Regions from separate parts of the Nocardia sp. NPDC051787 genome, predicted to be linked through region 1. Evidence: riboswitches for the same ligand, from Rfam matches in the RefSeq annotation. Region 1 holds a riboswitch; the other holds the start of a gene.
The links. A riboswitch is a leader RNA that binds a small molecule or an ion and turns the genes downstream of it on or off. The one in region 1 is predicted to bind cobalamin.
Positions count from the first base shown of each region.

Region 2: linked by a shared signal. The riboswitch ahead of metE (5-methyltetrahydropteroyltriglutamate--homocysteine S-methyltransferase) and the one ahead of AB0M45_RS25070 (CbtB-domain containing protein) in region 1 are both predicted to bind cobalamin.

Region 1 is NZ_JBFAYO010000026.1:90,385-105,556, reverse strand. It holds gene AB0M45_RS25095 (hypothetical protein) at 1-19, opposite strand, end outside; gene AB0M45_RS25090 (carbonic anhydrase) at 144-767, opposite strand; gene AB0M45_RS25085 (A/G-specific adenine glycosylase) at 855-1,799, shown strand; gene AB0M45_RS25080 (alpha/beta fold hydrolase) at 1,845-2,591, opposite strand; gene mhuD (mycobilin-forming heme oxygenase MhuD) at 2,650-2,964, shown strand; cobalamin riboswitch at 3,045-3,197, shown strand; gene AB0M45_RS25070 (CbtB-domain containing protein) at 3,227-3,421, shown strand; gene AB0M45_RS25065 (CbtA family protein) at 3,412-4,194, shown strand; gene AB0M45_RS25060 (hypothetical protein) at 4,299-4,694, shown strand; gene AB0M45_RS25055 (OsmC family peroxiredoxin) at 4,877-5,317, opposite strand; gene AB0M45_RS25050 (multidrug efflux SMR transporter) at 5,641-5,961, opposite strand; gene AB0M45_RS25045 (NAD(P)H-dependent oxidoreductase) at 5,963-6,610, opposite strand; gene AB0M45_RS25040 (helix-turn-helix domain-containing protein) at 6,718-7,401, shown strand; gene AB0M45_RS25035 (ABC transporter permease) at 7,321-8,184, opposite strand; gene AB0M45_RS25030 (ABC transporter ATP-binding protein) at 8,181-9,083, opposite strand; gene AB0M45_RS25025 (histidine kinase) at 9,345-11,087, shown strand; gene AB0M45_RS25020 (response regulator transcription factor) at 11,440-12,132, shown strand; gene AB0M45_RS25015 (hypothetical protein) at 12,889-13,896, shown strand; gene AB0M45_RS25010 (hypothetical protein) at 13,923-14,210, opposite strand; gene AB0M45_RS25005 (TetR/AcrR family transcriptional regulator) at 14,388-14,963, shown strand; gene AB0M45_RS25000 (oxidoreductase) at 15,035-15,172, shown strand, end outside.
Region 2 is NZ_JBFAYO010000018.1:71,003-86,174, reverse strand. It holds gene AB0M45_RS20500 (dihydrofolate reductase family protein) at 1-107, opposite strand, end outside; gene mutM (bifunctional DNA-formamidopyrimidine glycosylase/DNA-(apurinic or apyrimidinic site) lyase) at 171-1,031, opposite strand; gene rnc (ribonuclease III) at 1,033-1,746, opposite strand; gene rpmF (50S ribosomal protein L32) at 1,769-1,951, opposite strand; gene AB0M45_RS20480 (DUF177 domain-containing protein) at 2,005-2,634, opposite strand; gene AB0M45_RS20475 (DivIVA domain-containing protein) at 2,731-3,477, opposite strand; gene AB0M45_RS20470 (GtrA family protein) at 3,681-4,199, shown strand; gene coaD (pantetheine-phosphate adenylyltransferase) at 4,393-4,878, opposite strand; gene rsmD (16S rRNA (guanine(966)-N(2))-methyltransferase RsmD) at 4,932-5,495, opposite strand; gene AB0M45_RS20455 (pyruvate carboxylase) at 5,492-8,896, opposite strand; cobalamin riboswitch at 9,356-9,544, shown strand; gene metE (5-methyltetrahydropteroyltriglutamate--homocysteine S-methyltransferase) at 9,715-11,982, shown strand; gene AB0M45_RS20445 (limonene-1,2-epoxide hydrolase family protein) at 12,446-12,817, opposite strand; partial or broken gene AB0M45_RS20440 (citrate/2-methylcitrate synthase) at 12,936-13,122, opposite strand; partial or broken gene AB0M45_RS20435 (MmgE/PrpD family protein) at 13,124-13,444, opposite strand; gene AB0M45_RS20430 (short-chain fatty acyl-CoA regulator family protein) at 13,589-15,010, shown strand; gene sigJ (RNA polymerase sigma factor SigJ) at 14,989-15,172, opposite strand, start outside.

The DNA.
Region 1 (15,172 bases):
GTCCATTCGGTTCCAGCACGCCTCAACGGTAAGGGCACGATCGGGCACAGCGTCTCAGGGGCACGGCGTGTCGGCCGCCCGCACCCGTTGGCGGCAGGTACATTCCGCCGGCACGCTGGGCAAACCTTGGGCGCGCCGCGGTTTCAGACCACCTCGCCGATGTTGCCGACGACCCGGTGCAGTTGCACTTTGCCCTCGGCCAGCTTGTAGGTGACGCACGCGATCGCGCACTCGCCGGTCGCGACCCGCTGCGAGATGATCATCGACCGCTGCATGAGCAGGCGGCTGGTCTCCACCACGTGCCTGGCCTCCATCTCGTCGACGGTGGACAGACCTTCGCGGCGTCCGATCAAAATGGACGGCGTGACCCGCTCCACAACACTGCGGATGAATCCGCCGGGGACCTCGCCGCCGTCGAGCGCGTCGATGGTCGCCTTCACGGCGCCGCAGCTGTCGTGGCCGAGCACTACGATGAGCGGCACGTTGAGCACCTGCACCCCGTACTCGATCGAGCCGAGTACAGAGCTGTCGACCACATGGCCCGCGGTGCGCACGACGAACATGTCGCCGAGGCCCTGGTCGAAGATCAATTCGGCCGCGACCCTGGAGTCGCCGCAGCCGAACAGGATCGCGTGCGGGTGCTGGCCGCTGACGAGCTTGGCCCGGTCCGCGGCGCCCTGGCTAGGATGCAGCAGCGTACCGCTGACGAAGCGTTCGTTGCCTTCTCGCAGGGACTTCCAGGCACTGATCGGGTTGGAATCCGGCATACCGACCATTGTGCACGCCGGTTGTGTTACCAGCGAGTTTGGTTGGTTACGGGTGGGCAAATACCGCCTTGCGGCGATAGGACAGGGATAGTGAGGGCAGTGCGGAACGGCGCACCGAAGGGCATCGACGCGGACACGTTGCTGGACTGGTATCGAGCGACCGCGCGCGACCTGCCGTGGCGCAGGCCGGGCGTCACCGCGTGGCAAATCCTGATGAGCGAGATCATGCTGCAACAGACCCCGGTCGTGCGCGTGGAGCCGATCTGGCGCGAGTGGGTGGCGCGCTGGCCGGTCCCATCGGCGATGGCGGCAGCCTCGCCGGCCGAAGTGCTGCGGGCCTGGGGAAAGCTCGGGTATCCGCGGCGCGCCCTGCGCCTGCACGAGTGCGCCGGAGTACTGGCGGCCGAGCACGGCGATGAGGTGCCCGCCGACGTGGAGGTGCTGCTCGGCCTGCCCGGCATCGGCGCTTACACCGCGCGCGCCGTCGCGTGTTTCGCCTACGGTCAGCGAGTTCCGGTGGTGGACACCAACGTCCGCCGCGTGGTTGCCAGAGCGGTGCACGGGCGCGCGGAAGCGGGCAATCCGTCCTCGCGCGATCTCTCCGAGACCGAAGCTCTGCTGCCACACCAGATCGACCGCGCCGCCGTATTCTCCGCGGCCCTTATGGAACTGGGCGCGACCGTGTGTACCGCGCGCACCCCGGATTGCTCGCGGTGTCCGCTGCCGAGCTGCGCGTGGATCACCGCGGGACGGCCGGCGACCGACCTGGTCCGCCGCACCCAGAAGTACGAGGGCACCGACCGCCAAGCCCGCGGTCGCCTGCTGGACGTCCTGCGCCACGCCAGCGGGCCGGTCGAGCGGATACGCCTCGATCTGGCCTGGACCCGCGACCCCGGACAACGCGATCGGGCGCTCGACTCGCTACTGGTGGACGGCCTGATCGAACAAACCGCCGATGGCTTGTTCGCGCTCGCGGGCGAGGGCGGCGGCCACGACGCGGAAGCCGTCCCGGATGGGCGCTGCCGGACGTAGTCCGTCGTCAGCCCGCGCTCGGCCGGAGCGAAGGCGGAGGCACGCCTAACCGCCGAGCACCCGCCGCAGGAAGCGCTCGACTTCCGCCCGGTAACGCTGTGGCTGGTCATCGTGCACGAGGTGCCCCGCGCCGGGGACCAAGACGTAGTCGGCTTCCGGATGCGCGGCGGCCATCCGCCGCATCTGTCCCGGTGGGGTGATGCTGTGCTCGCCCTCCAGCAGCAGGGTAGGCATCCGCACGGCGTGCCATTGCCGCCAGAAGTCCCGCGTGCCCCACTCCTCGGAGATGTCACGGAACGTGGTGACCGAACCGTGCAGCCGGTAACCCTCCGGTCCGCGCTCGAACGCGTTCAGGAAGTACTGCCCGGCCACCGGTCCGAAGAAGGAAAGCACCGCCTCGGCGTCGGGAAACGGCTGCGGCCATGCCTCGATCATCGCGGCCCAGTGCGCGGCGGTGCGGCCGGTGAAGTCCGGTGCGATGTCCTCGATCACCAGCGCTCGGACCCGCTCGGGGTGGGTCGCGGCGAACACCCAACCGTGCAGCGCGCCCATCGAATGCCCGATCACCACCATGGGCTCGGTGATTCCCGCCGTGCTCATGGCAAGGTCGTCGACGAACGCCTCGGTCGTCAGTTCCGCCGGTGCGGGCCTGCCGTGCCCGGCGGCGTCGAAGGTGTAGACGTGGCCGTGTTCGCGCAGCCAGTCCAGCTGATCGCGCCACGTGCGCGCGCTGCCCATCAGTCCGTGCAGCAGCAGAATCGGCGCGCCTGCCCCGCCTTCGTCGTGCAACATCGGTTCGACAATACGAGGCACCGAACACCTGCTCGGCGGCAACCGCTAGCTTGGACGCATGGCTGTTGTGAAGATCAACGCGATCGAGATTCCCGAGGGCGCCGGCCCCGAACTGGAGAAGCGGTTCGCCCACCGTGCGCACGCGGTCGAGAACTCGCCCGGCTTCCTCGGCTTCCAGCTGCTGCGCCCGGTCGCCGGAGAGAGCCGGTACTTCGTTGTCACGCAGTGGGATTCGGAGGAATCCTTCGCCGCGTGGCGGGACGGGCCCGCGCGCGAGGCGCACGCGGGCGAGCGCCAGAAGCCGGTCGCGACGGGCGCTTCGCTGCTCGAGTTCGAGGTCGTGCTCGACGTCGCCGGGAAGCCCGCGAACTGACCTCGGTGCCTATCGCCGGGCAGGCCTGCCTGCCCGGCGACTCGCCCGACACCGTGGTACGCCCGTGCCGGACATAGTTGACGCCGGGTGCGTGCGAGTGTCACAGTTCGAAGGACAAACGCGAAGGTGATGCGGTAATTCCGGTGAGATTCCGGAGCGGTCGCGCCACTGTGTTCCATGCACCGAGTCCGGTGCCGGAAAGCCAGACACCGGCACCGTCGCGCCACCACCCGATGGGACGCGTATCCCAAGGAGGACTCGAATGGCCATCGCGCATTCACCCAGCCGGGCAACCGATTCCCTGGCCACCGTGCTCGTCACGGTCGGTGTCGTTCTTCTCGCACTACTCACGCTCTACCTGGTCGGATTCGACCAGGGCGTCATCTCGCGCAGCGGGATGTACCTGCATGAGCTGATGCACGACGGACGCCACCTGCTGGGGCTTCCGTGCCACTGATCGGATCGCTCACGACACTGCTGCTTCGCGGCCTGCTGGCCGGCCTCATCGCCGGGCTGCTGGCCGCGACAGTCGGTTATTTCGTCGGCGAACCCAAGGTGGACGCCGCGATCGCCATCGAAGAAGCGGGTTCCGCCACCGAGCACACGCACGCCGAGTCGCCGGCCGGGCATTCGCACGGGGACGAAGAAGAACCCCTGGTGAGCCGCACCGGCCAGAAGTTCGGGCAGTTCCTCGCGCTCGGGCTGGCCGGGGTCGCGCTCGGCGCCATCTACGCCTCGGTCGCGCATGTCGCGCGCCGCTACACCACGCTGTCCGGGCCGCGGCTCGCATTGGTGCTGGGCGTAGCCGGCTGGGCCGCGATCGTCGCGGTGCCATTCTTCAAGTATCCGGCCAATCCACCGGCGGTGGGTGATCCCGACACCATCAACGACCGCACCCTGCTGTGGCTGGCGGCGGTGCTGCTCGGCATCGTGGCGGTCGGTGCCGCGGTGGCGGTGTTCACCGTGTTGCGCGCACAACTGTCCACGATCCGGCTGATCGGCGGTGTTGCCGCGTTCGTCTTGGTGACGGCGCTCGGCTACGTCCTGTTGCCCGGCGTCGACGAAGTCAGTGTGGATTTCCCGGCCACCCTGCTGTGGGAGTTCCGGATCGCGTCACTGGCCGAGACGGCGACGCTGTGGACATGCTTGGCCCTTGGCTTCGCGGCACTCACCGAGTTCGCGGCGCGTACCGATACCCCGGTACGGGTAACGGCTGCTACCGCGGACTGATTCGCGTCCGGAAGCGCTGCGGCAGTGTCGATCCTATGACCGGCACTGCCTTTCCTTCCGCCTCACTGCGGGTCCCCGCACCAAGCGCTGTTCGTGTCGCCTTCGTGGGGCTTGTCGTCGCTTTGCTGGCGGGCGTCGCCGAAGGGTTCGTGCGTACTGCGCGTGCGTTCGACGCCGAACGCGCGGACCTGCTGGCCGGATTCGGTATACGTATCGTGATCTACCTCGTGGTGCTGGCCGTCGCGGTACGTATGACGCATGGCGACCGTTGGGCGCGTCTGCTGATCACCGTGGGCATCGGCGTGTTCGGTCTGCTCTCGCTGATCAGCGAGCCGCTGGCGGCGGCCATGTCGGCGAAGGAACTGCGCGACCTGTTCACCGACGTCACCGCCGTGTCCGTATCGCTCGGTGTCTTCCGCGCAGCCCACATAGCCGCCGTACTCATCGCAGTTCCCGCGCTCTACACCCGCTCCGCCCGCCGATGGTTCCGCGAGCACTGATCCTTCGCGCACCCGCCTCGCCAAACCCGCGCCACCCGTGCAGACGCTGATACTTGGCGCACCCGCCGCGCTCCAAACCCGCGCCCCTGCGGCTGACTCCGCAGGCGGTGATTCTTCAGGCACCCGCCTCGTTCCCCGCACACGTCACCGCGGTGTGCGGGGAACAAAGCGGCCGCGCGAAACTACGCGAGGGCCGCGTCGAGGGTGATGTTGTCGACACCAGCCAGCGCCTTGCTGACCGGGCAGCCCGCCTTGGCGGCCGCAGCGGCGGCCTGGAAGGCGTCGGCGTCGATGCCGGAGACGCGACCGCGGACGGTCAGCTTGATGCCGGTGATCCGGAAGCCGCCCGCCGGGTCGGGGCCGAGGGTCACGTCGGCGGTGACGTCCAGGCTCTCCGGCGTGCCGCCCGCGTTGCCGATCTGCGCCGAGAGCGCCATCGCGTAGCAGGAGGAGTGCGCGGCCGCGATCAGTTCCTCCGGGCTGGTGGTGCCGTCGGCCTCCTCGGCGGAACGTTTCGGAAACGACACGTCGTACTTGCCGACCCCCGAACTGGTCAGCTCGACCTGTCCCGAACCCTCCTGCAGGGTGCCGGTCCAGGCGGTACGCGCGGTACGTGTGGGCATCACGGTCCTTTCGCCGATGATCGTTTGACGATTCAGGACGAACCTACCCCGGCTGCCTCGCCCCAGCCCACCGCTTCGCCGATCAGTTTCGCGCCGTCGTCCGGTCCGCACTCGCGCTGTGGTCAAAGTCCAGCGCGTTGGAATCCCAGATGCGCCAAGCACATCGGGTATGGCCGCCCAAACCAAGAGACGCTCCCTCGACCGAGCGATCGACGACGCCCGAACGCACACCTGGACCGCCAGGATGCCTCGGCGACAGGACGCGCCCGCCGGGCATCTATCCAGCGCCCGGAACCGTCGCTCGCCCGGTGGACAACGGCAGGTCACTCCGCGTTGGTGATCCTGGCCAGCACGATGCCGCCGACGATCAGTGCGAGCGCGAGTACGCGGCCCGCGCTGAGCGGGTCCTTGTTGACGACGATGCCGAGGGTGATCGCGCCGACGGCTCCGATGCCGGTGAAGACCGCGTAGGCGGTGCCGACGGGGAGCGTCTGCATCGCCCTGGACAGCAGGTACACGGCGGTGACGCCGAGGGCGAAACAGACCAGCGTCGGCACGAGTCTGGTGAAGTTCTCGGTCGGCTTGATGCTCTGCGACCAGACGATCTCCACCAGTCCGGCGATACCGAGGACCACCCAGTTCATCTCAGTACTCCTCGGCCAGATCGCGCGCCGTCGCCAGCGCGAGGGTGTAGGACACGTCGTGCTCCGCGCGCCGATGCGCGAGCGCGGGGTCCTGACGGGAATTGGCGAGCTCCGCGTGCACGAAAACCGTGTCCGCAACCGCGAAATGGCCTGCGAAGAAGTCGCGCAGAAAGCGTTCCTGATAGTCGTACGCCGCCTTGGGCGCGCCCGGCGAATACGTGCCACCACGTGCGGTCGTCACGACGAACCGCCGCTCGCCCAACGACATCCGAGGAAAGGTCACCTGGTCCAGCCATGCTTTGAGGGAGGCTGGGATCGAGTAGTTGTACATCGGAGTGCCGATCAGGATGACGTCTGCCGCGAGCAGTTCCGCGAGCAGCGGCCGGATGATCCCCCACGCGGCAGCCTGTTCCGGGGTGCGGACCAGTTCACCGAGCCGTTCCGGATCTGTACTCGGCAGGGCCAGCACCGCATCGCACAGTTCGGTCCACGCTTCCCCGATGAACGGCACCGGGTCGGCGGCCAGATCGCGGTAGCGGTAGTCGCCGTCGGGGTGCCGCGCACGCCATGCGCCGGCGAATGCGGCGCTCAGCTCCCGGCTGATCGACCGACGCCGTGCACTGGCATCGAGATGCAACAAGGTGCTCATGACCAAACCTCCAATTAATTGGACATATCGTCCGGTTCAGTTCCGAACGACGCTAGCCTTAACCGGACATATTGTCCACTTATTCCGGCGTCGGCTAGAGTCGCAGCATGGAACCCCGTGCCGACCTGCTTACCGGTACCGAGACCGGCCGGGCGAAATCGCCCGAGCGCGCGGATGCGGCGCGCAACCGGGCCAAGGTCTTGGCGGCGGCAGCGGAACTGTTCGCCAACCGGGACCCCCGTACGGTGACGATGGATGACATCGCGAAGGCGGCCGGTGTCGGTCGCGGAACCTTGTACCGGCGCTATCCGGACATCAACTCGATCGCGGTGGCACTGCTCGACGAATACGAGCACGGCCTGCAAGAAAAGTTGCTTTCCGGACCACCGCCGCTCGGCCCGGGAGCCGAACCCGGACAACGGCTGGCCGCTTTCTACGCCGCGATGGTCGAATTGCTGGACGAGCACGCGCATTTGGTGCTCGGCACCGAAATCGGCGGAGCCCGCTTCGCGACCGGCGCGTACGGCTTCTGGTACGCGCACGTGCGAGTACTGTTGGTAGCAGCGGGAATCCGGGAACCAGACGCGATGGTCGATCCGCTTCTCGCGCCGCTGGCAGCGGAGGTCTATCGGCGGCAACGGGAGCGCGGCCTCACCTCCGCGCAGATCACCGACGCGCTGCGCACAATCGCGGAAACGCTTCTCGGCGATTCACGCCAGATCGCGTTTCCGCATCAGCCAGATCGTGCCGCCCGCGAAGAGCAGGAGGTAGCTCGCCAGCACGACCAGTGATTCGGTTCTCGAAAGCACATCGAGCACACCCGGCGTGGCCGGTCCGTCGACCGTCCGCATCGCCCCGGCCAGCGACCCCGCTGCCGTGCCGGGCAGATGATCGGTAACCACCTCGATCGGCGGGAAAATGCCCGCGACGCCGCGCAGCAGGTTCTCCACCACCAGCACCCAGACCAGGCCGAGTCCCACAGCGAGTGCGGGGCCGCGAGCGATCGCGCCGATGAGGGCACCTGCCAGCGTCCACATGCCGAGAATCGCGATGCCGGTGACAATTCCGAGCAACGTCCGGTCCAGTTCCGGCAGTGCGAGCGGCTGCGATTCGGATACGGCGATCACTCCGGCCACCGCGATATCCGCGACGAACGCCGCACACACCAGCCCGGCCACCACGCCCGCGAGACTCACCACCACCGCGGCGACCGCGTGCACCCGGGAAGGCCCTTGTGTGAACACGGTTTTCCAAGTTCCCCAGCCATATCCACTGCCGATGGTCAGCGCCCCGAGGATGAGCAGCAGCGCACCGCCGAACATCGCCATGCCCTGGGTGAACACTTCCGGCACCGCAGCGGGCAACATCTGCCGCAGCAGCGCCTCGCGGGGCAGCCCATTGGACATTCGGCCGGATTCGCCCGAGGTATACGCCAGGTAGTTGAACAGATAGGCGAACGTAAGATTCAGCAGAATCCAGGTGCCCAGGATTATCCAGAACGCGGGCCACTTCCGTAGCCGCAGCGCTTCCGCTTTCGTGCTGGCCACCAGGTCACGCAGCCGCAACGTATTCATCGCACCGCCTCCAGTCGCGTCATTTCGAAGAACACTTCCTCCAGGGATTTCTCGTCGACCCGCAGTTCCAGAAGATCCGCGCCCGACGCCACGACGGCACGTGCCACCTCAGGCGCGGACACGGTCTGCGACTCGATCCGGATGCCCCGCGCGGTCAGCAACGCCGAACGCTCGCCGACCAATCGGCGCACCGCGGGTAACGCCAACTCCAGCGGCTCGGCGCGCAGCAGCAGCGACGAGGCCCCGCGCAACTCCGCGACCGTCGCTTCGGTGAGCAACCTGCCGCGCGAGATCACTCCGACCCGGTCACAGATCTCCTGCACCTCGCTGAGCAGGTGGCTCGACAGCAACACGGTGTGGCCGTCGGCGGCCAGATCCGAGATCAGCTCCCGCATTTCCGCCGTGCCCGCGGGGTCGAGGCCGTTGGTCGGCTCGTCCAGAATGAGCAGATCAGGTTCGCCGAGCAGCGCCGCGCCCACACCGAGCCGCTGTTTCATGCCCAGCGAGTAGGTGCGGAACTTGTCGTCCGCGCGGGGCGTCAAGCCGACCCGGTGCAGCGCGTCCGTCACGTCGGTCCGGCCGAGGCCGCGGTACTTCGCCAGCACCAGCAGGTTGTCCCGGCCGGAGAGGTAGGGATAGAAACCAGGGCCTTCGATGAGCACACCGATCCGGCGGACCACCGCGGGATCGCCGGGGCTTCGCCCCGCCACCAGGGCCGTGCCCGCACTGGGACGGATCAGCCCGGCCAGCATGCGCAACGTGGTGGTCTTGCCGGCTCCATTCGGGCCGAGAAACCCATATATCTCGCCGGATGCGACGCTCATGTGGACACCGGCCACCGCGGTGTGCTCCCCGTAGCGTTTGGTCAACCCTCGGGTGACCACGATCGAATCTGTCATGCACCGAGAATCCGCCGCCGACCCGGCCAGGACATCCGTCGCGGAGCGACGTTCGGTGTACGTACGGAGCACTACTACGAACACCGCCACCTGCAGCCCTACGGCCGATCGCAACGGCACACTCGACGACGGATTCACCGCGTCCGCGACGGCGGAACTTCGCCCGCGCCCATCGCATATTTCGAATGCCGATCGGCCGTATTCGGGAAATACGTTCACAGGCGGACGTCGAATCAGGGCTCAGCCGCATAGGCTACGTGCGTGCGGGTGGCAGCGTTTACGGATCGGAGCTCGGTCGGCTTGGACTGGGGCGTCGCGCTCGTCGTGGCCGCGGTTCAGGTGGTCGGAGGCACCTTCGCGAACATGCGGCAGACGGGCGTGCACTCCCTCGATGTGCTCGGGTACCTACTGCTGCTCGCCGGTCCCGTGGCGCTGATCTGGCGGCGGGCGCAGCCGGTGCCGGTGCTGTTCGTCGTCCTGGCCGCGTGCCTGGCGTATTCCCTGCGCGGCTACGGGTACGGGCCCGTCTTCGTCTCGCTGGTCATCGCCTTTCTGACCGCCGCGAGCAGTGGATCCCGTTGGTGGACTTATCCACTCGTCCCGCTCGGCTACCTCGCCCTGGTCTGGCCGGTGCCCGCGCTGCTCGGCCGTCCCGCCGACCTGTGGCAGATCTTCGCGCTGATGGCGTGGCTGGCCGTGCTGCTGTCGGTGGCCGAAGGGATCCGGCAGCGCAAGGCCGTGCTCGTCGCCCGCAGACAGCGGGCGGAAGCCGCGCTCCGGGACGAGCAGGCGCAGCGCGAGCGGCGAGCCAGCGAGGAGCGCCTGGCCATCGCCCGCGAGTTGCACGACGTGCTCGCCCATAGCCTTTCGATGATCAACGTGCAGTCCTCGGTGGCGCTGGAACTTCTCGACAAGCGGCCCGAGCACGCGGAGACGGCGCTGACGGCGATCAAAGTCGCCAGCCGCGACGCGCTCGCCGAGGTGCACGCGCTGCTGCACACGATCCGATCCGGAACGGTCGCGACGCCCGAGGACGAACCGGCCGCCGCGCACACCGAGGACGAGGCCGGCCATCGCCACACGCCCGGCTCGCGTGACGACAGCGATTCGACCACTGCCGAGCCTGCTTCGAGCGACAGTTCCGCGAGGAAGGCCTATGCCGCCGAGCTGCCGCCCGCCCCGCGCGCTCCCGCTCCGAGCGTCGGCGACCTGGACGAGCTGTTGCAGCGCCCGCGCGCGACCGGTTTGACCGTCGGCACCCGAGTGCTCGGCACCCCGCAGCAGCTGCCCAGCGTCATCGACGCGGCGGCGGTGCGGATCATCCAGGAGTCGTTGACCAACGTGCTCCGCCACGCGCCGGGCGCCGACGCGACGGTGACCGTGCGCTACACGACGGACTCGGTCGATATCACCGTCGACAACACACGCCCCACCTCCGCCCCGTCACGGTCCAACAGCGGCGGCAACGGCGTCATCGGCATGCGGGAGCGGGCCCACGCACTCGGCGGCGCGCTCACGGCAGGCCCGCGTCCCAGCGGCGGCTTCCGAGTCGCGGCGCGGCTGCCCGCCCGAGCCCCTGAGCCGGGAGCAGCCCAACTGGATACGACGTCACCAGGACCAACGCCGATCGGCACAGCACCGAGCACGCCCGCACGGAGCAACGTGGCGACAACCGCAACCGATCAGGAAGCAGCCGGGCCGAGCACGGCGACGCCAGGAACGACGCCGCCCGGCACCAGACCGATCGACGCAGCATCGAGCACGGCCACCTCCGGCACGCCCGTCCGTGGCAACGCGGCAACAAGCGCATCCACGCCGGGGGCGGCCGAACCCGATACGGCGCCGAGCAGCGATGTGCCGACCAAGACGGCCCCGCCCCCGCGCACGGCCGCCCCGAGCACAGCCGCATCAGGCATCCCCGGGACGACTACGGCCCCATCAGGCGGTTCGCAAAACGAACCCACCGACCGACCGAGCACATCCGCCGGACGCGTGAAGCGCTAGCTCCTTCCGATGGCAGAGGAGGCTGCGATGTACGACCCCACGACGACACCCAGAGGGGAGACGCGCCTTCGGTCGACACGCCGCCGACCACGACCGCACGGGGCAGTCGGCTGGCTACGCGGCGGACTCGGTCGACATCACCGTCGACAACACCCGCTCGACCAGCGTCCCGTCGCGTTCCGGCAGCAGCGGCGGCAACGGCATCATCGGCATGCGCGAGCGGGCCCACACACTGGGCGGCGCGCTTACGGCAGTTGCAGCATGCCGGCACTGCTGGGCAGCCGAGTACATCCGCTGGAAAGCCGTAGCGTCCGGTGGGGACGAACCGGGCGGCGCAGAGGAGTCTCCTTCGATGCATGACCACGACGGCGCAGCCGGGCACGACAGCATCCGCGTCCTGGTGGCCGACGATCAGGCTCTGGTGCGCGGCGGGTTCGTCGCACTCCTGGACGCCCAGGACGGCATCGAAGTGGTCGGCGAGGCGGACAACGGTGAACAGGCGGTGCGCATGGCCCGCAGCCTGCGCCCCGACGTGGTGCTGATGGACATCCGCATGCCGATCCTGGACGGCCTTGCCGCCACGCGCATGATCGCCGAGGACGCCGAGCTGGCCGACGTGCGCGTCGTCGTGCTGACCACCTTCGAACTCGACGAGTACGTCTTCGAGGCGATGCGCTCCGGCGCGACGGGATTTCTCGTCAAGCACACCGAACCGGCCGATCTGGTGCGCGCCGTCCGCGTGGTCGCCGGGGGCGATGCCCTGCTGTCCCCCGGCGTCACCCGCAGGCTGATCGCGGAGTTCTCCGCACGCGCGAAGACACCACCGGCCGCAACTCTCGCCGAACTCACCGACCGCGAGCGCGAGGTGATGACCTTGGTCGCCGAGGGTCTCACCAACGCCGAAATCGGCGACCGTCTCTTCATGAGCCCCGCCACGGCGCGCACCCACGTCAGCCGCATCCTCACCAAGCTGAACGCAAGAGACCGCACCCAGCTCGTGGTCATGGCCTACGAATCCGGCCTGGTCCGCCCGGGCTGGCAATAGCGCGGTGCGCAGGGAAGCCCAACACGCCTTGGCCCCGATTACCGATCGGGCCGCCGAATCCGCCAGCGCTCAGGACACCGACGGTGCTCGCTGACCTCCCGCGCAGAGGAAACCCGCCTGCGCGGGCAGCCCTCTGACAATGGCCGGACGGACTCCACTCGACGGTGGGCGATGAACCGCACATCCCCGATGAGCGCACGTGGCACACGCCGCAACAACTTGTCGGGCGGCAGCGGGACTGCCCACCGACATCGGGCATGGTCGGCGTGAGGCCCGCGGCGGCGCTCACCGGTCGTCGCACTGCACCGATTCGACACGGGCGGGTCGGTCGCGCGGACGAGCCTCCGGGATGGGCCGAACCCCAGTGAGCCGCAGGGCTGTGTCGCCAGATCCGTTCTGGGTCAAGAGTGATGAGATCGGATACAGCGATGACTTGCTGTTCGGCGGCTTGCAGGTGTTCCAGGTGGGGCGTGATGACCGCGGCCGCACCGAGGCGATCGACGAGTATGCGCAGCCGCATGACCGGTGCGTCCACCTCGGGCCCGAGAGTCAGCGTTCGGGCCAGGTCGTAGCCCAATCTGCGAGCCAGCGCACGGATTGGGTGGAACGCGGCGAAGTCGCCACCATCTTCGATGTTCGGGAACTGACCCGCGCCGCCGACGCACTCGGTATCCCACGCTCGGCGCTGACCCGATCTTGCTCGAACCCTCCGATCCGAGGACCATCGAAACCGGGGAGGGTGAAGGAGCCGAGAACGTGGACCGCAGACAGTTCGGCCTAGCAGCAACAACGATGGCAGCCGTCGTCGGGAGCACTGCGACACCGGCAGCAGCGGCGGACTCGATACGCGTCGGCACCGGCCACATCACATATATCCAGACCCTGACGCAACGGCTGTGGGAGCATGACAATCGTTTCGGCGGTGGCAGTATCGCGCAGTACGCTCTTCAGCAGTACCGCTTGGCGCGTCGCCTGCTCGACCATGGTGAATACGGTCCGCGCACCGGTGCTGAATTGGCGAATGCGGTCGGCTGGTTGTCCAATACCGCAGCGTGGTTGGCACGTGACTGCGGACGACCGGACATCACGCGGCACTGCCTGATGAGATCGGTCCTGCTGGCAGAACAATGCGGCGACACACTGCTGTTGGCGGCAGCGCTCGGTGACCTCGCAAATGTCGGCGTCGGCTCAACCGAACCTGGCCGGGAGTCGATACGGCTCGCGCACCGTGCGACTGAACTCGTCCGTCAGCTCCCTTCGATCCGGCTGAACGCACTGCGCGCGGCAGAAGAAGCCACCGCACACGCAGCCATAGGAGACCGCAGGGAGTTCGAACGGGCACTGATACGAGTGTGGCGCGAAGCGGATCGCGGTCTCGAAGGCACCGACGACCCTGCCTGGCTCGACCATGTCACGGTGGCCGAGCTTCAGGTCCATGAGGCCAAGGGCCGCAAGATACTTGGGCAACACAGTCAGTCGGTGGAGCTGTTTCGCGAAAGCATTGGACGCCCCGGCAATCTACCGCGAGACGAGGCGTCGTATCGCGCCTATTTCGCAGCATCGCTCGCCGGCCTCGGGGACACCAGCAGTGCTGTCACCGAAGGCCATTCCGCACTATCGATTCTGGAAGGTCCGGTCAACTCCCCACGCTTGGTGGCCGAATTGCGGCCGGTACGCCTGGCCGCCGCACGCAGAAATGGTGATGCCGCCGAACGATTCCGCCGCCGCTTCGACGCTCTCAGCCCGGCCCTTCACTCGCACTAGCAGCGTTCATGCTGACGCGCGTAGGGCTACGACTCCGGTAAGACATCGCGCCAGGATGGCTGGCAACCGCCGATGAAGACCGCGAAAACGGGGCCGTTGCGTGTTTCGATCGTGTAGTCGTCCACGGCACCGGGCTGGGCCAAGTAGGGGAGATGCCGTTCGGCGAGTTGTGTGGCCTGCGCAGCGGTGAATTGCTTTCCGACAGGAGGGTATATCGCGACGTCCAGGGTGCGGCCTGCTTTGCCGGGCGGGTCGTATACGGAAATCTCGACGAAGAATGGGGTGGGTTGATCGGTCAGGAACCACTCCCACATCTCGAGTTCACCATTGGACGGGAAGCGGGGTCGGCTGTACGGGAAGCGGAATGGGCGGTCCGTGTGGAGCCACCCGGGTTCCAGGCTCGAGTAGACACGGCCGGGTGCGTTGACCACGAACCGCCGCCGCCACCAGCTTTCTTGACCTGTAGGTCAAGAACATTTAGAGTCCTTCCCGTGGGCAGGCCGCGGAACTTCGAAACCGATATCGTGGTCGAGCGCGCGATGGAGGAGTTCTGGACCCACGGGTACGGCGGCACCTCTCCCGCGCAACTCGCCGAGGCCACCGGCGTCGGCAAGGGCAGCCTGTACCACACATTCGGCAGCAAACGGCAACTGTTCGACCAGGCATTGGCCCGCTACGGGCGGATGGGCGTCGAGCACGCCGAGGAGCTGCTGTTCCAACCGGGAAGCACCCGCGAACGCGTCGGCGCTTACCTGCGTGACACCGTGGATTCCGATGTCGCACAGCCGGTTCGGCGTGGCTGCATGGTCGTGAACACGGCCGCCGAGCTCGGTGGCCACGATGAGGAGATCACCCGAGCCCTGCGTGGCATCGAGGAGCGCATCGTCGCGGTGCTGGCCGCCCGGATCGAACAGGGCCGACGCGACGGCGACGTCGGTCCCGACGTCGATGCGCGGGCCACGGCCGAGTTCCTGCTCAACACCACCGCCGGTCTGCGCATCATGGCCAAAACCCGCGATACCGAAGCGCTGTATCGCATCATCGACGTCGCCCTCACCGCCCTCTGACCGATCCGCCACATTGCGGCGGCTCTCGCATACCCCGATTTTTGACCTGTAGTTCAAGAAAGGAGATCTCCATGGATCTCGAATTGACCGGCAAGACCGCCGTCGTCACCGGAGCGAGCCGCGGCATCGGCCTCGCCGTCGCCGAGACCTTGTCCGCCGCGGGCGCACGTGTGGTCGGCGCCGCCCGCACCATCACACCCGAACTCGAA
Region 2 (15,172 bases), on a different contig from region 1:
ATCGCGGGGCCGTGATCGCCGCCGACCGGGAAGAAGTCGACCGAGCCCTCCTCGGTGGCGATGAATCCATCGATGGTCGAGGCGACGTAATAGGTGAGCTTGCGCATGCTTCCCTTCCTCACGGCGGGTGACATTCCGAACCGCCTGAGGAAAACGGTAGCTCGCTCGCGCTAGCGGTGGCGCGGCTTCGGCTGGCAGCGCGGGCAGGAGTAGGACGAGCGGTTCATGAACCGCTCCCGGATGATCGGCGCGCCACAGCGGCGACACGGCTCGTGCTCCCGGCCGTAGACGGCGAGGGAGCGCTCGAAATAACCGGACCGACCGTTGATGTCTACGTATAGCGCGTCGAAAGACGTGCCGCCCGCCACGAGCGCTTCGCCCATCACCGCACGCACCTCGGCGAGCAGGCCGCGCACGGCGGGCCTGGACAATCCCGCGGCGATCCGCCCGCCGTGCAGCCGGGCACGCCACAGCGCCTCGTCGGCGTAGATGTTGCCGATGCCGGAGACCACGCCCTGGTCGAGCAGAACGCGTTTGATCTCGCTGCGCTTGCCCCGGATGACGGCGACCACGGATTCGACGTCGAAACGCGGGTCCAACGGGTCGCGGGCGATGTGCGCGACCGGCTCCGGCACCAGGGTGCCGTCCACCTCGACCAGCGGCGCGAGCGCCCAACCGCCGAACGTGCGCTGGTCGACGAAACGCAGCTGAGTACCGTCGCTGAAGGTGGCCCGGATGTGCGCGTGCTTCTCCAGCGGCGCGTCGGCGGGCTGGATCAGCATCTGACCGCTCATCCCCAGATGCACCACCAAGGCGGCTTCCGGGTCGTCGAAGGTCAGCCAGAGGAACTTGCCACGCCGCTCGGCCGACTCGACCTTCAGGCCGGTCAGCCGCGCGGCGAGATCGGCGGCGCCTTCGAGGTGCCTGCGCACCGAACGGGGATGGGTGATCGCCACCGATTCGACGACCCGGCCGACCACATGCTCGGCGAGGCCACGTCGAACCACCTCGACCTCGGGAAGCTCGGGCACGTCAGGTTTCGGCGGTCAGCGCCTCGTAGGCGGCCCCCGCGGCCTTCTGTTCGGCTTCCTTCTTGGACCGCCCCACGCCCTGCCCGTAGGCCCGGCCGCCGACCACCGTTGTGGCGGTGAACTCCTTGTCGTGGTCCGGCCCCGTCGAGGTGATCTCGTAGCTGGGCACGCCGAGACCACGCTCGGCGGTGAGTTCCTGCAGGCTGGTCTTCCAGTCCAAGCCGGCGCCCATGCGCGGGCCCCGCTCGAGCAACTCGGCGAACAGCCGCAGCACCACCGAGCGCGCCACATCGATGCCGTGCTGCAGATGCACGGCGCCGAGCAGCGACTCCATGCCGTCGGCGAGGATGCTCTCCTTGTCCCGGCCGCCGGTGAGTTCTTCGCCCTTTCCGAGCAGCAGGTGCGCACCGAGGCCGCCTTCGCCGAGGCCACGGGCGACCTCGGCGAGCGCGCGCATGTTCACCACGCTCGCGCGCAGCTTGGCCAGCTCACCCTCGGTCTTCGAGGGATGTTCGTGATACAGCCGCTCGGTGATGCTCAGTCCGAGCACGGAGTCGCCGAGGAACTCGAGACGTTCGTTCGTCGGCAGGCCGCCGTTCTCGTACGCGTACGACCGGTGGGTCAGCGCGAGGCGCAGCAGATCCGGCTGCAGGTCGACGCCTAGCGCGGCGATCAGGCTCGCGTGTTCGCCGGACGAGTCGGGTTCGTCGGTCACGTCGCTACGGAAGGTCGGACGATCAGACCGCGGCGGTGACCTGGCGGCCCTTGTAGGTGCCGCAGGACGGGCAGGCGATGTGCGGCAGGGTCTTCTCACCGCAGGCGCGGTTCGGGCAGGTGATCAGGGTCGGCGCGGCGGCCTTCCACTGGCTGCGCCGCGACCTGGTGTTGGAACGGGACATCCGGCGCTTGGGAACGGCCACGACTACTTCTCCTCTGTCTTGATTGCTCTGCCGGTTCGGCTGATCGGTCTTGCTCAGTGGTCTCGGTCGGCCGCACCCTCGCCGGGGCTGCCGGTGCCGGGCGATCCGGAGGCGAATTTAGCCAGTCCGGCCCAGCGGGGGTCAAGTATCTCATGCGTGTGCTCGGATCCCGCAATCGCCATCCGTACGCCGCATTCCGGGCACAGTCCGGCGCAATCCGGTGTGCACAGCGGCTGTAGCGGAAGCTCCAGGCCGAACGCGTCGACCACCACGGGCTTCAGGTCGATGGTGTCGTCGACCATGCGGTAGACCTCGTCGTCCTCGGTGGTCTGCTCGGTCGTGCTGTCCGGATAGGCGAACAACTCGGTGACTCGCAGGCCGACCTCGCCGGTGAACGGCTCCAGGCAGCGCGAGCACTCCCCCTCGGTCGGCGCGGTCACCGTTCCGGTGACCAGCACACCCTCGGACACCGCCTGCAACTGCAGGTCGAGCTCCACCTGCGCGCCAACGGGGACAGCGATCAGGTCCAGGCCGATCCGCTCCTCGGTGGTCACAGTGCGACGCAGCTCGCGCATCGTCCCCGGCCTGCGGCCGAGACTGCGGGTGTCCAGCACGAAAGCGGCGTCCGGCATCCGGCGCTTGGCCGAATGGGAACGCGACGCGGAACCGGAACCGGCGGACATCACGAACTCACTCACGATCGGGGGATATGGGCAACCACTCAACAATACGCGACCGCGTGGTTCTCGCCCAAACGCAGCTGATCATCCCGGGTGCCGCTACCTGCGGAATTCGGTGGCGTAGTCGGGCGCGCCCGCGCCGGTGCGCAACTGGTGGCGCCCGCGGCCGACGGTGCGCAACGTGCTGGTGAGCGTCTCTTCGAACTCGGCCAGCCGGGAGTCGACGTAGTGGTCGCACTCCTCGCGCAGCCGATCGGCTTCCGCGTGCGCGGCGTCGATCACCCTGGCCGATTCGGCATGCGCGGCGCGCACCACCTCGGTCTGCGTGACCAGGCGCTCCTGCTCGGCGAGACCTTCCGCGACAGAACGCTCATAGGCGGCCTTCCCCGCCTCGATCATCCGCTCCGACTCGGTGCGCGCCCGGCCGGTCAGCGCCTCGTATTCGGCATTGCCGTCGGCCACCACGCGCTCGGCCTCCTCCTGTGCGGAGGTGACCAGCCGGTCGGCGTGCGAACTCGCCTCGGCGACCATGCGGTCGGCGTGCGCCTTGGCGTCGGCGAGGATGCGGTCGGCCTCCTCGCGGGCCGAGCCGATGGTGCGCTCGGCCTGTTCGTCGGCGCCCTGCACCGTGGTCTCGGCCGCGGACCTGGCGTCGGAAACGATCTTGTCCCGGTGATCGAGCACGTCCTGGGCGTCGTCGAGTTCGCCGGGCAGCGCGTCACGGACGTCGTCGAGCAGTTCGAGCACGTCGCCGCGCGGGACGATGCAACTGCGAGTCGGCGGGATGCCGCGCGCCTCCTCGACGATGGCGACCAGCTCGTCGAGCGCTTCGAATACGCGATACATGCTCACTACCCTCCTGCGGACTCACGGCGAAACCCAGTGTGCCCCTCGTCACCGCTCGTGCCGAATCACTTTCCGGTGTGTCGCGGCAGTGTCTTGCACACCACAAAATCAAGTGGAGCCCCACCCTCCGCTTCGTGTTACATTCGTCTGGAAGATCGAAATCAGATCTTCCTGCCGAGGGCTCGTGTTCGATCGGAATGACGATGACTGTTCTGGAACTGCCGCGACCGGCGGGAGTGAGCGCCACCAGCTTGTTCACGCCGTGGGTGAGCCCGTACCCGGCGTTGCCGAATGCCGAGGCCGCGGCGAGGTTCGAACAGCCGATCCGGTACCTGCGCAGTGACCGCGCCTTCGCCCAGCTGATCCGCTTCGCGCTCGCCGGCGGGTCCAGCAACGTCGCCTACGTGCTGTTGTTCTTCGCCATGCACGGTGTCGGGCCGCTGATCGCGAACGTCGCCGGCTCGGTCGTCAGCACCATGATCGCCAACGAACTGCACCGCCAGCTGACCTTCCACGCCGCAGGCCGGGTCGGCTGGTTCACCGCGCAGTGGGAAGGCGGCGGACTGGCGCTGGTCGGTCTCGGCATCACGACCGCGGCCCTGGCCGCACTCGGCGTGTGGGCGCCCGGCCTCGGGGACACCGCACAGGCGGCCGCCATCCTGGCCATCACCGCCGCGGTCGGCGGCCTGCGCTTCCTGGCGCTACGCGGCCTGGTCTTCTGAGCCAGTCCGCCTCTCCGCGTCTTTAGGCCGTACAAGTCAGGTACCGCCGGATTCGCGTTCAGGTCCTGCGTTGGGTGCCCGCTCGGTTTCTGGGCGTACCCGGCGAGTTACCCATGTTCTCGCGAAATCAGTAGTTGCGTGCGGCGGTAATCGAGTGGATAGCCGGGACTGCGGAATTCAGTCCCGGGTTCGCTCAGGCTTTGCGTTCCGCCAAGCGGTCGAGGAGGCGTTTGTGGACGGACGGGGGAAGCATGTCGGCGACGTCGCCGCCGTATGCGGCGACCTCCTTGACCAGGGAACTGGACAAGTAGCTGAAGGACGGGTTGGTGGCGATGAAAAAGGTGTCCACGCCGGAAAGCTTCTTGTTCATCTGCGCCATTTGCAGCTCGTAGCCGAAGTCGCCCGCGTCGCGCAGGCCCTTCACGATGGCGGTGATGCCCTGCTCGCGGGCGAAGTCCACGAGCAGGCCGTGCCATGACTCCGCCCGGACGTTGCTCAGGTGCGCGGTCGACTCGCGCAGCATCTCGATGCGCTCCTCGACGGTGAACATGCCCTGCTTCTTCGGGTTGATCATGACGGTGATGACCACCTCGTCGAACTGGGCCGCCGCCCGGGTGAAGACATCGAGGTGTCCGTAGGTCACGGGGTCGAACGACCCGGGGCACAGTGCTCCTGCCATGAGCCGACGCTAGCAGGACCGCGGCCCTGCGGCACGAGTGGCCACGCCCGCGTCTACTGGTCCGGCTCGAACTCCGCCAGATCGATGCGCGTTTCACCGTACCGGCGCGACTTCGCGGGCAGGAAGCCTGCGGGCCAAGCTGTTTCGGGCGAACGCGCCGAACGCTCCAGCACCATCACGGCGCCGGGACGCAGCCAACCGTGCTCGGCCAGCGCGCGCAGGTCGTCCAGCACGGCGGCGTTGTCGACCGCGTAGGGCGGATCGGAGAACACCACGTCGAAGCCGCCCGCACCGCCCAGCCGCAGCACGCTCGCCACCGTCGCGACCCGGAGTTCGGCACCGGGCAGCCCGAGCTCGGCGATATTGCCGCGCACCACGGCGGCGGCCTTGCGGTCGGACTCCACGAGCAGCGCGTGCTCGGCGCCGCGCGAGAGCGCCTCCAAGCCGAGCGCGCCGGAACCCGCGTACAGGTCCAGTACGCGGGCGCCCGCGAAGTCCAGCCGCGCGTCCAAGGCGCTGAACAGCGCCTCCCGCACCCGATCGGAGGTCGGGCGGGTGCCCGAAGGCGGCACCCGCAGGCGCCGCCCACCCGCCGTCCCCGCGACGATCCGGGTCATTGGGCGGAGGATTCCCGCACGGTCAGCTCGATGAGCAGATCGCCGCCTTCCACCTGCTGCACCGGGCCGATCGCGACGCGGCCGACGATGCCCGCCCGGGGCGCGGTGATCGCGGCTTCCATCTTCATGGCTTCGATGGTGCCGATGGTTTCGCCCGCGGCGACCGAATCGCCTTCGGACACAGCGAGCGTCACCACGCCGGCGAACGGAGCCGCGACGTGTCCCGGGTTGGCCTTGTCGGCCTTCTCCGCGGCCGGGATGTCGCTGGCGATCGAGCGATCGCGCACGGAGATCGGTCGCAGCTGCCCGTTCAGGATGCACATCACGGTGCGCATGCCGCGCTCGTCCGGCTCCGAGATCGCCTCCAGGCCGATGAGCAGGGTGACGCCTTTCTCCAGCTGCACCCGGTGTTCCTCACCACGGCGCAGGCCGTAGAGGAACTGGTTGGCCGAGAGCCCGGAGGTGTCGCCGTACTTCTCCCGGTGGGAGAGGAATTCCGCGGTGGGGCCAGGGAAAAGCAGGCGGTTGAGCGTGGCGCGCCGCTCTTCGGAGCTACCGGCCAGCCCTTTCTCGTCAGCGGGGGTCAGCGGTGTTTCCGGCTTGGCAGCGCCGCGACCGGCCAGTGCCTTGCTGCGGAACGGCTCGGGCCATCCCCCCGCGGGGGTGCCGAGTTCGCCACGCAGGAACCCGATCACGGAATCGGGGATGTCGTAGCGCCCCGGATCGGCGGCGAAATCCTCGATGTCGACGCCGGTGCCGACGAGTGCGAGCGCCAGGTCGCCGACGACCTTCGACGACGGCGTCACCTTCACCAGGCGCCCCAGCAGCCGGTCGGCCGCGGCGTATTTGGCCTCGACCTCCTCGAACCGGTCACCGAGGCCGAGCGCGATGGCCTGCTGCCGCAGATTCGACAGCTGACCGCCGGGGATCTCGTGGGTGTAGACCCGGCCGGTGGGTGCGGGCAGCCCGGACTCGAACGGCGCGTACACCTTCCGCAGCGCCTCCCAATACGGCTCCAGATCACACACGTTCTGCAGATCGAGGCCGGTGTCGTACTCGCTGTGCGCCGCGGCCGCGACGATCGCCGACAGCGCGGGCTGGCTGGTGGTTCCGGCCATCGCCGCGCTGGCACCGTCGATGGCGTCGGCACCGGCCTGCCACGCGGCGAGGTAGGTGGCCAGCTGACCGCCGGGCGTGTCGTGGGTGTGCACGTGCACCGGCAGATCGAAGTTGCTGCGCAGCGCGGTGACCAGCTTGGTAGCGGCCGGGGCCCGCAGCAGACCGGCCATGTCCTTGATGGCCAGCACGTGCGCGCCCGCGTCGACGATCTGCTCGGCCAGTTTCAGGTAATAGTCGAGGGTGTAGAGCGATTCGTCCGGATTCGCCAGGTCACCGGTGTAGCTCATCGCGACTTCCGCTATCGCCGTCCCGGTTTCGCGCACCGCGTCGATGGCCGGACGCATCTGGTCGACGTTGTTGAGCGCGTCGAAGATACGGAAGATATCGATACCGGTCGCGGTCGCCTCGGAGACGAACGCGCGGGTCACCTGCTCCGGATACGGCGTGTAACCCACGGTGTTGCGCCCGCGCAGCAGCATCTGCAAACAGATGTTCGGTACCGCCTCGCGCAACGCGGCCAGCCGCTCCCACGGGTCCTCGTACAGGAACCGCAAGGCGACGTCGTAGGTAGCGCCGCCCCACGCCTCGATCGACAGCAGCTGCGGCGTCAGGCGCGCGACGTGCCCGGCCACACCGAGCAGGCCGTTGGTGCGCACCCGAGTGGCCAGCAGCGACTGGTGCGCGTCGCGGAAGGTGGTGTCGGTGACGCCGACCGCCTTCTGCTCGCGCAGCGCCCGCGCGAAACCGTCCGGACCCAACGCCAGCAGCCGCTGCCGGGAGCCGTCCGGCGGCGGCACGCTCAGGTCGATCGCGGGCAGCTTGTCGTGCGGGTACACCGTGGTCGGCCGCTCACCGTGCGGCTTGTTCACGGTGACATCGGCCAGGTACTCGAGGATCTTGGTGCCGCGGTCGGCGGATCGGCGCAGGGTCAGCAGCTGCGGGCGCTCATCGATGAACGAGGTGGTGACCCGGCCTGCCTTGAAGTCGGCGTCATCCAGCACCGCGAGCAGGAACGGGATATTGGTGGCCACACCCCGGATACGGAACTCCGCCAGCGCCCGGCGCGCCCGCGCCACCGCCGTCGAAAAGTCGCGACCGCGGCACGTGAGCTTGACCAGCATCGAGTCGAAGTACGCGCCGATCTCCGCACCCAGATTCGCACCGCCGTCCAGCCGGATGCCCGCGCCGCCCGGCGTGCGATAGGCGGTGATGCGGCCGGTGTCCGGACGGAATCCGTTGGCCGGGTCCTCGGTCGTGATCCGGCACTGCAGTGCCGCACCACGGATCGTCACCGCTTCCTGGCTCAACCCGAGGTCGGCGAGGGTCTCTCCCGCGGCGATACGCAGTTGCGACTGCACCAGGTCCACATCGGTGATCTCCTCGGTCACCGTGTGCTCGACCTGGATGCGCGGGTTCATCTCGATGAAGACATGGTTGCCGCGCTCGTCGAGCAGGAACTCCACGGTGCCCGCGCACGAGTAGCCGATCTCGCGTGCGAAGGCCACCGCGTCGGCGCAGATCCGTTCCCGCAGCGCCGGATCCAGGTTCGGCGCCGGCGCGAGCTCGATGACCTTCTGGTGGCGGCGCTGCACCGAACAGTCCCGCTCGAACAGGTGCATCACGTTGCCGTGCTGATCGGCCAGGATCTGCACCTCGATGTGCCGTGGGTTCACCACCGCCTGCTCGAGGAATACGGTCGGATCACCGAACGCCGACTCCGCCTCCCGCGAGGCCGCCTCGATCGATTCACGCAACTGTTCGGGGGCGGCGACGCGCCGCATACCGCGTCCGCCACCACCGGCGACCGCCTTGACGAAGATCGGGTACTCCAGCTCCCGCGACGCGGCGATCAGCTCTTCCACGTCCGCCGACGGCGCGCTGGAGCGCAGCACCGGAAGCCCGGCCGCCTTGGCCGCCTCGATGGCGCGCGCCTTGTTCCCCGCCAGCTCGAGCACCTCGGCCGAGGGCCCGATGAAAGTAATGCCCTCCCTGGCACAGGCCGCCGCCAGGTCCGGGTTCTCGGAGAGAAAGCCGTAGCCAGGGTAGATGGCGTCCGCCCCCGCCGACTTGGCCGCCTCGATGATCGCATCGATGGACAGGTACGCCCGGACCGGATGGCCCGGCTCCCCGATCTGATACGACTCCGCCGCCTTCAGCCGATGAACCGAATTGCGGTCCTCATAGGGGAACACGGCGACCGTCCCGATGCCGAGTTCGTAGGCCGCGCGGAAGGCGCGGATGGCGATCTCGCCACGGTTGGCAACCAAGACTTTCGAGAACATTGACCTAAGGTACCCGGCTTCGTGAACCGCACGAACATGGAATCCCCCTTCGCAAGGCTCTTCACAAAGGGCCCTAGCACCGTTGCGAAGTTGCGTTCACGAGACCGATACATGAGCTTCGCGGGAGCAACCGCGCGCCGGGCGCCCATTACTCGATCAGCTGGCCGACGCGCCGGTCGCTGCCGCGGGATCGACGGCGGGCCACCGCACAACTCCCAGCGCAGCGAGTGATTTCGTGAGCACATGGGTAACTCACCGGGTACGCCCAAAGCCCGGGCCGCACCCAACGCAGGACCTGAACGCAAATCCTAGGTCACCCGACTAGTACGGCCTAAAGGCCCGGAGAGGCGGCACAGCCTATGCTGAGGGGGCAGCTGGTTCACCGGTGCGCGGCGAGATGGAGCCCCGACGTCGCGCGACGGAGTCGAGCCCGCCCGTGCGGCGACGTCACGGCGGGCGAGAGGGAACCCGGTGGGAATCCGGGACTGTCCCGCAGCGGTATGCAGGAACGACCGCCGTCACCAGGCACTGAGTTCACCGGGCCGGAAGGTGCCGCGACTCGGGAAGCGACGGCCAGTAGGTCGGCCATCGGGAACACCGGCACGAGCCGGGCCATCCCGCGGCCGGTGCCCGCGAGTCCGAAGACCTGCCAGCCGTGCCGGGTACACCGTATCCGGCGGCCACCGCCTCGTGGATTGGGCGTGCGGATCACCAGCTGACGTGTCGGGCTCCTCGGCCGGGAATATCTCCGGCATGTCATAAGGTTCTCCGCCTGCCCGTATGGCGATGGCTTTCGTCCTCAGCAATGGAGAAACATCGTGACTGTTTCACAGCAAAAGCCGTTTACCGCAACGGTTCTCGGGCTACCGCGGGTGGGGCCGCGGCGCGAGCTCAAACGGGCAACGGAGGCCTATTGGGCAGGCAGAACAGATGCCGGGAAATTGCACGCCGTGGCACGTGAGCTACGGCGTGCTCAGCTCACCGAACTGCACGCCGCGGGCCTGGACTCGATCCCCGTCGGGACCTTTTCGTATTACGACCAGATGCTCGACACCGCCGTGTTGCTCGGCGCGCTGCCGCCTCGGGTCGCCGGGATCGCCGATCCGCTGGATCGGTACTTCGCCGCCGCACGCGGCACCGACACGGTCGAGCCGTTGGAGATGACCAAATGGTTCGACACCAACTACCACTACTTGGTGCCGGAAATCGGCCCGGACACCGCGTTCTCGCTGCATCCGGAGAAGCTGCTGGAAGAATTGCGGGAGGCGCTCGAGCTGGGCGTGCCCGCGCGGCCGGTGGTGATCGGCCCGATCACCTTCCTGAAGCTGGCGAAGGCGACCGGCGGCTCGGCGCAGGCACGGCTGCTCGAGCTGCTACCGCTCTATAGGGAACTGCTGCGCAGGCTGGCCGCCGCGGGGGCTGAGTGGGTGCAGATCGACGAACCGGTGCTGGTCACCGACCTCTCGGCGGAGGAAATCGACCTGGTGCAGGTCACCTACGCCGAGCTGGCCGAGGCGACCGAGCGTCCCGCGATCCTCGTCGCGACCTACTTCGGCCATCCGGGTGCCGCGCTCGCGCCGCTGGCCGGCACGGGGATCGAGGCCGTCGCCGTCGACTTCACCTCCGGAACCGATGTTTCCGCGGTGGCGGCGGTGCCCGCCCTCGCGGGCAAGCTGGTCGTCGCCGGAGTGGTGGACGGACGCAACGTGTGGCGCACCGACCTGGACCGCGCGCTGGCCACCCTCGGCACATTGCTGGGATCCGCTGGCCGCCTGGCGGTTTCGAGCTCGTGCTCGCTGCTGCACGTGCCGTACACCCTGGCCACGGAGACGCGGTTGGATGAGCGACTGCGGTCGTGGCTGGCTTTCGGGGCGGAGAAGGTGGCAGAGGTAGGCCTGCTCGCCACCGGCCTGCGCGAAGGACCGGAGGCGATCGGCGCCGACTTGGCCGCGGTGCGGGCGGCACTGGCGTCGCGACGGTCGGATCCGCGGCTGAACGATCCGCAGGTGCGGGCGAGGTTGGCCGCGCTCGGGCCGGACGCCGTGCGCCGTGCTCCCGCCGAGCAGCGCCGCGAGCTGCAACGGGACCGCTTGCGGCTGCCCGCGCTGCCGACCACGACGATCGGTTCCTATCCGCAGACTTCCGCGATCCGGCTGGCGCGGGCCGCGCTGCGCAAGGGTGAGATCGATCAGGCGGAGTACGTGCGCCGGATGCGCGCCGAGATCGCGGACGTCGTCGCGCTCCAGGAGGAACTCGGGTTGGACGTGCTGGTGCACGGCGAGCCGGAGCGCAATGACATGGTGCAGTACTTCGCCGAGCAGCTCGACGGTTTCGCGGCCACCGAGCAGGGCTGGGTGCAGTCGTACGGGACCCGCTGCGTGCGGCCGCCGATCCTGTTCGGTGACGTGGCGCGCCGGGAGCCGATGACCGTCGAGTGGATCGGCTACGCGCAGTCGCTCACCGACAAGCCGGTCAAAGGCATGCTGACCGGCCCGGTGACCATTCTCGCGTGGTCGTTCGTCCGCGACGATCAGCCGCTGGCGGAGTCCGCCCGTCAGGTGGCGCTGGCGATCCGGGACGAGACCGTGGACCTGCAGTCGGCGGGCATCCGGATCATCCAGGTCGACGAACCGGCTCTGCGCGAACTGCTTCCGCTGCGCGTGGCCGACCAGCCCGGGTACCTGGAGTGGTCTGTGCGGTCGTTCCGGCTCGCCACCTCCGGTGTCTCGGATGCGACGCAGATCCACACCCACCTGTGCTATTCGGAGTTCGGCGAGGTGATCGACGCGATCGCCGGGCTGGATGCCGACGTCACGTCGATCGAGGCCGCGCGTTCGCATATGGAGGTGCTCGACGACCTCAACGCGGCGGGCTTCGATCTGGGCGTCGGCCCCGGTGTGTACGACATCCACTCGCCGCGGGTGCCCAGCGTAGAGGAGATCACCACGTCGCTGCGTGCCGCGCTGAAAGCCGTTCCGGCCGAACGGCTCTGGGTAAATCCGGACTGCGGGTTGAAGACCAGGGGACCGGCCGAGGTGGAAGCCTCGCTGCGCAATATGGTCGCCGCCGCGGCGGCGGTGCGGTGAACGCGTTCGCCTGAGCGATGATCGGCGCCCCCTTCCCCCGGCGAAGGGGGCGCCGACTCACGTCACGCCCGCCCGACGGCATTGACTGCCGCCCCTGGTCACCCTCTCCCCCATCCCACAGATCGCTTCCCGCGCCCGTGGATCGAAGTTCCGGTCAGCGCGACCGATCACCGACGCGCTCAATCGCGTTCCGGCTCCTGCCGTGGCCGCCGCCGCGACGGATACCGCTCACACAGCTCCTCCTGCCGCAGCACCGGCAGCACGCGGACCCGCGTCCGTATCCCCTTCCGCCACGCCGTGTGACACCCGGAACAACGCTCCATCGGCAGACCCCTCCTCGCACGTCATCTCCGACTCGGTTTTTCCCCTCTTGCCATACTTCGACGCGCGTTCACTCGATTCGGTTCCGGGCAGTCGCGACGAATTTCCCGAATCCGAGGACCACCTGGTCGCCCGGGCCGCCCTACAGTCCGAAAGCCCGGTTGATGACCGCCATGTCGAAGTAGTCGCGCCAAGTGGCGATGGTGCCGTCGGCGACCTCGAAGAAGCCCATCACCGGGAGTGGGGTCGCCCGCCCCGCGGAGAGCAGGGTGTCGGTGCGTTCGTTCATGACCACGTTGCCGGACGCGATCTGGTGGTGGATGTCGAAGTCGATGGCGTCGAAGGTGGTCAGGAAGCCCGCGATGAAATCGCGGATGGCGGCGCGGCCGACGATGGGTTCCATCGGAATGTTGTGGTAGACGGCGTCTTCGGCGAAGTACGCGCTGATCCGGTCGGGATCGGGGTCGGACCAGCTTCGGCACATCGCACGGACGAGCTCGTCAGGAGTCGGCATTCGCGTGGCTCACTTTCCTGCTGGCCGGTGGGCGGGGTTCGCCCCTCGATTCAACCAAGCAATTGCTCGGTATGGAAGGAAATCGAGGGTCCGCCACCCGCCGGGGCAGTCGCTCCGGTCAACGTCCGGTGGCCAGCTCACGCTGCGGCACGCCGATGTACTCCGACAGCGGGCGGATCAACGCGTTCGATGCCGCTTGCTCGACGAATGTGGGCGGTCCATCCGGCGATCCGGCTCATCACGAAGATCGGCGTGAACATCGCGATGTCGAAGCCCATCAAGTAATAGGCGGGGCCTGCAGGAAAGCGCGACACCGTTGGCCCAGGCGGCCCACTCCGGCGAAACGCGCTGCCGCGCGGGGAGTCCGAGCACCGTTGCCCCTGAACGGCCCGCGCGCGGCCGGTAGGGCTGTGCGGTGGCCTGGGCACGCGCGGCGGTCACCGGGCGGCGGGTCAGCGCGGCGGCGGCCACGGCGGCATTGTCGATGATCCGGTTCACGATCATCGCGCCTACCTCGGCGGTCACCTCGACCGGATCCGCGGCGACCTCGGCGATCTTGGTGGCGAGATGCTCCGAGCGCGGGAACTCCTCGGCGGCGGCGCGTGCGCGTACGATGTGTCTCTTCATGCATCCTCCACGAGCGTGCCAAATCCATTCTTCGCATGCTACGCAGGCCGGACATATTGCTTAATACCTCGCAAAAGCATATTTTTGCGGGAACAATCCCCGATTTTGCGATGATTGCGAATAGTCGCAGTTACTATCGTGCACGTGCGCAAGATGTATGCGGGCGCCCGGCTTCGGCGGCTGCGCGAAGAGCGGAGGATGACCCAGGCAGCCCTGGCGAAATCGCTGGACCTGTCACCCAGCTACCTCAATCAGCTCGAGCGCGACCAGCGGCCCCTCACCATTCCCGTACTGCTGAAACTCAATTCCACCTTCGACCTCGACGTCCAGTTCTTCGCCGCCGATTCGGACGCGCGCCTCGTGTCCGACCTGCACGAGGTGCTGATGGACGCCGCGGGCGGGCACACCGCCCCGCTCACCGAGGTGGAGGAGCTGGCGACCCGCCAGCCGGAGATCGCCAGGATCGTCGTGGCGATGCACCGCCGACTACGCGCGGCCACCGATCAGCTCGACCTGCTCTCGGCGCGGGTGTCCGCGCCCGCCGGCGCGCCCGGGGTACCGATGCCCTACGAAGACGTGCGCGACTTCTTCTACGACCACCACAACCACATCCCGCAGCTCGACATCGCCGCCGAGCAGCTGTTCGAGAACTCAGGCCTGTCCATCGGCTCGCTCGATCGCCAGCTCGCGCGGATCGCCGAAGAACGGGCCGGGGTGACGGTTCTGGTGCGCGGCGACGGCGCGGACCCGGCCATCCCCAAGCGGCAGTACGACTCGGAGAGCCGCACGCTGACCCTGGCCCGGCGATTGCGTCCCGGCCAGCGCGCTTTCCAGATCGCCACTACCCTCGCCTTCCTACTGTACGGCGCCGAACTGGACGCGGTGCTGGCCGGAACCCCGTCGCTGACCGGCGAATCCCGCACCCTGGCCCGCGTCGGGCTGGCCAATTACTTCGCGGGCGCGCTGGTGCTGCCCTATGGGCGATTCCTGCGGTCGGCGGAGGAACTGCACTACGACATCGACCTGCTCAGCTTGCGTTTCGAGGTCGGCTTCGAAACCATCTGTCATCGGCTCAGCACCCTGCAGCGGCAGGGACAGCGCGGCGTACCGTTCTTCTTCGTCCGCACCGACCGTGCGGGCAATATCTCCAAGCGCCAGTCCGCCACCGCGTTCCACTTCTCCCGGGTCGGCGGCAGCTGCCCGCTGTGGGTGGTGCACGAGGCGTTCGCCTATCCCGGCCGCATTCTCACCCAGGTCGCCGAGATGCCCGACGGACGGCGCTATCTGTGGATCGCCCGCACGGCCGCGGTCGCCCCACACGGATTCGGCACGGCGGCGAAGAGCTTCTCCATCGGGCTCGGCTGCGACATGGAATACGCCGAGCGCCTGGTGTATTCGGCGGGCTTGCAGCTGGACGACCCGGCCACCGCGGTGCCGATCGGCGCGGGCTGCAAAGTCTGCGAGCGTCCCGCGTGCCCGCAGCGCGCGTTCCCGCACATCGGCAGCCCGCTGGCGATCACCGAGCACACCAGTATCGATCTGCCCTACCCGCGCGTCGGCCGCTGACCGGCTTCGATCCTGGTGAGTTTGTCCGGATTGGACACGGCGTAGATGCCACGGATCCGGTCGGTGGCCGGATCGATGTCGAGGACGAGAACCGCGAACGGTGCGCCCGCGGAGAAGATCAGCGCGGCCGGGTCCCCGTTCACGAACCGATATCCGACACCG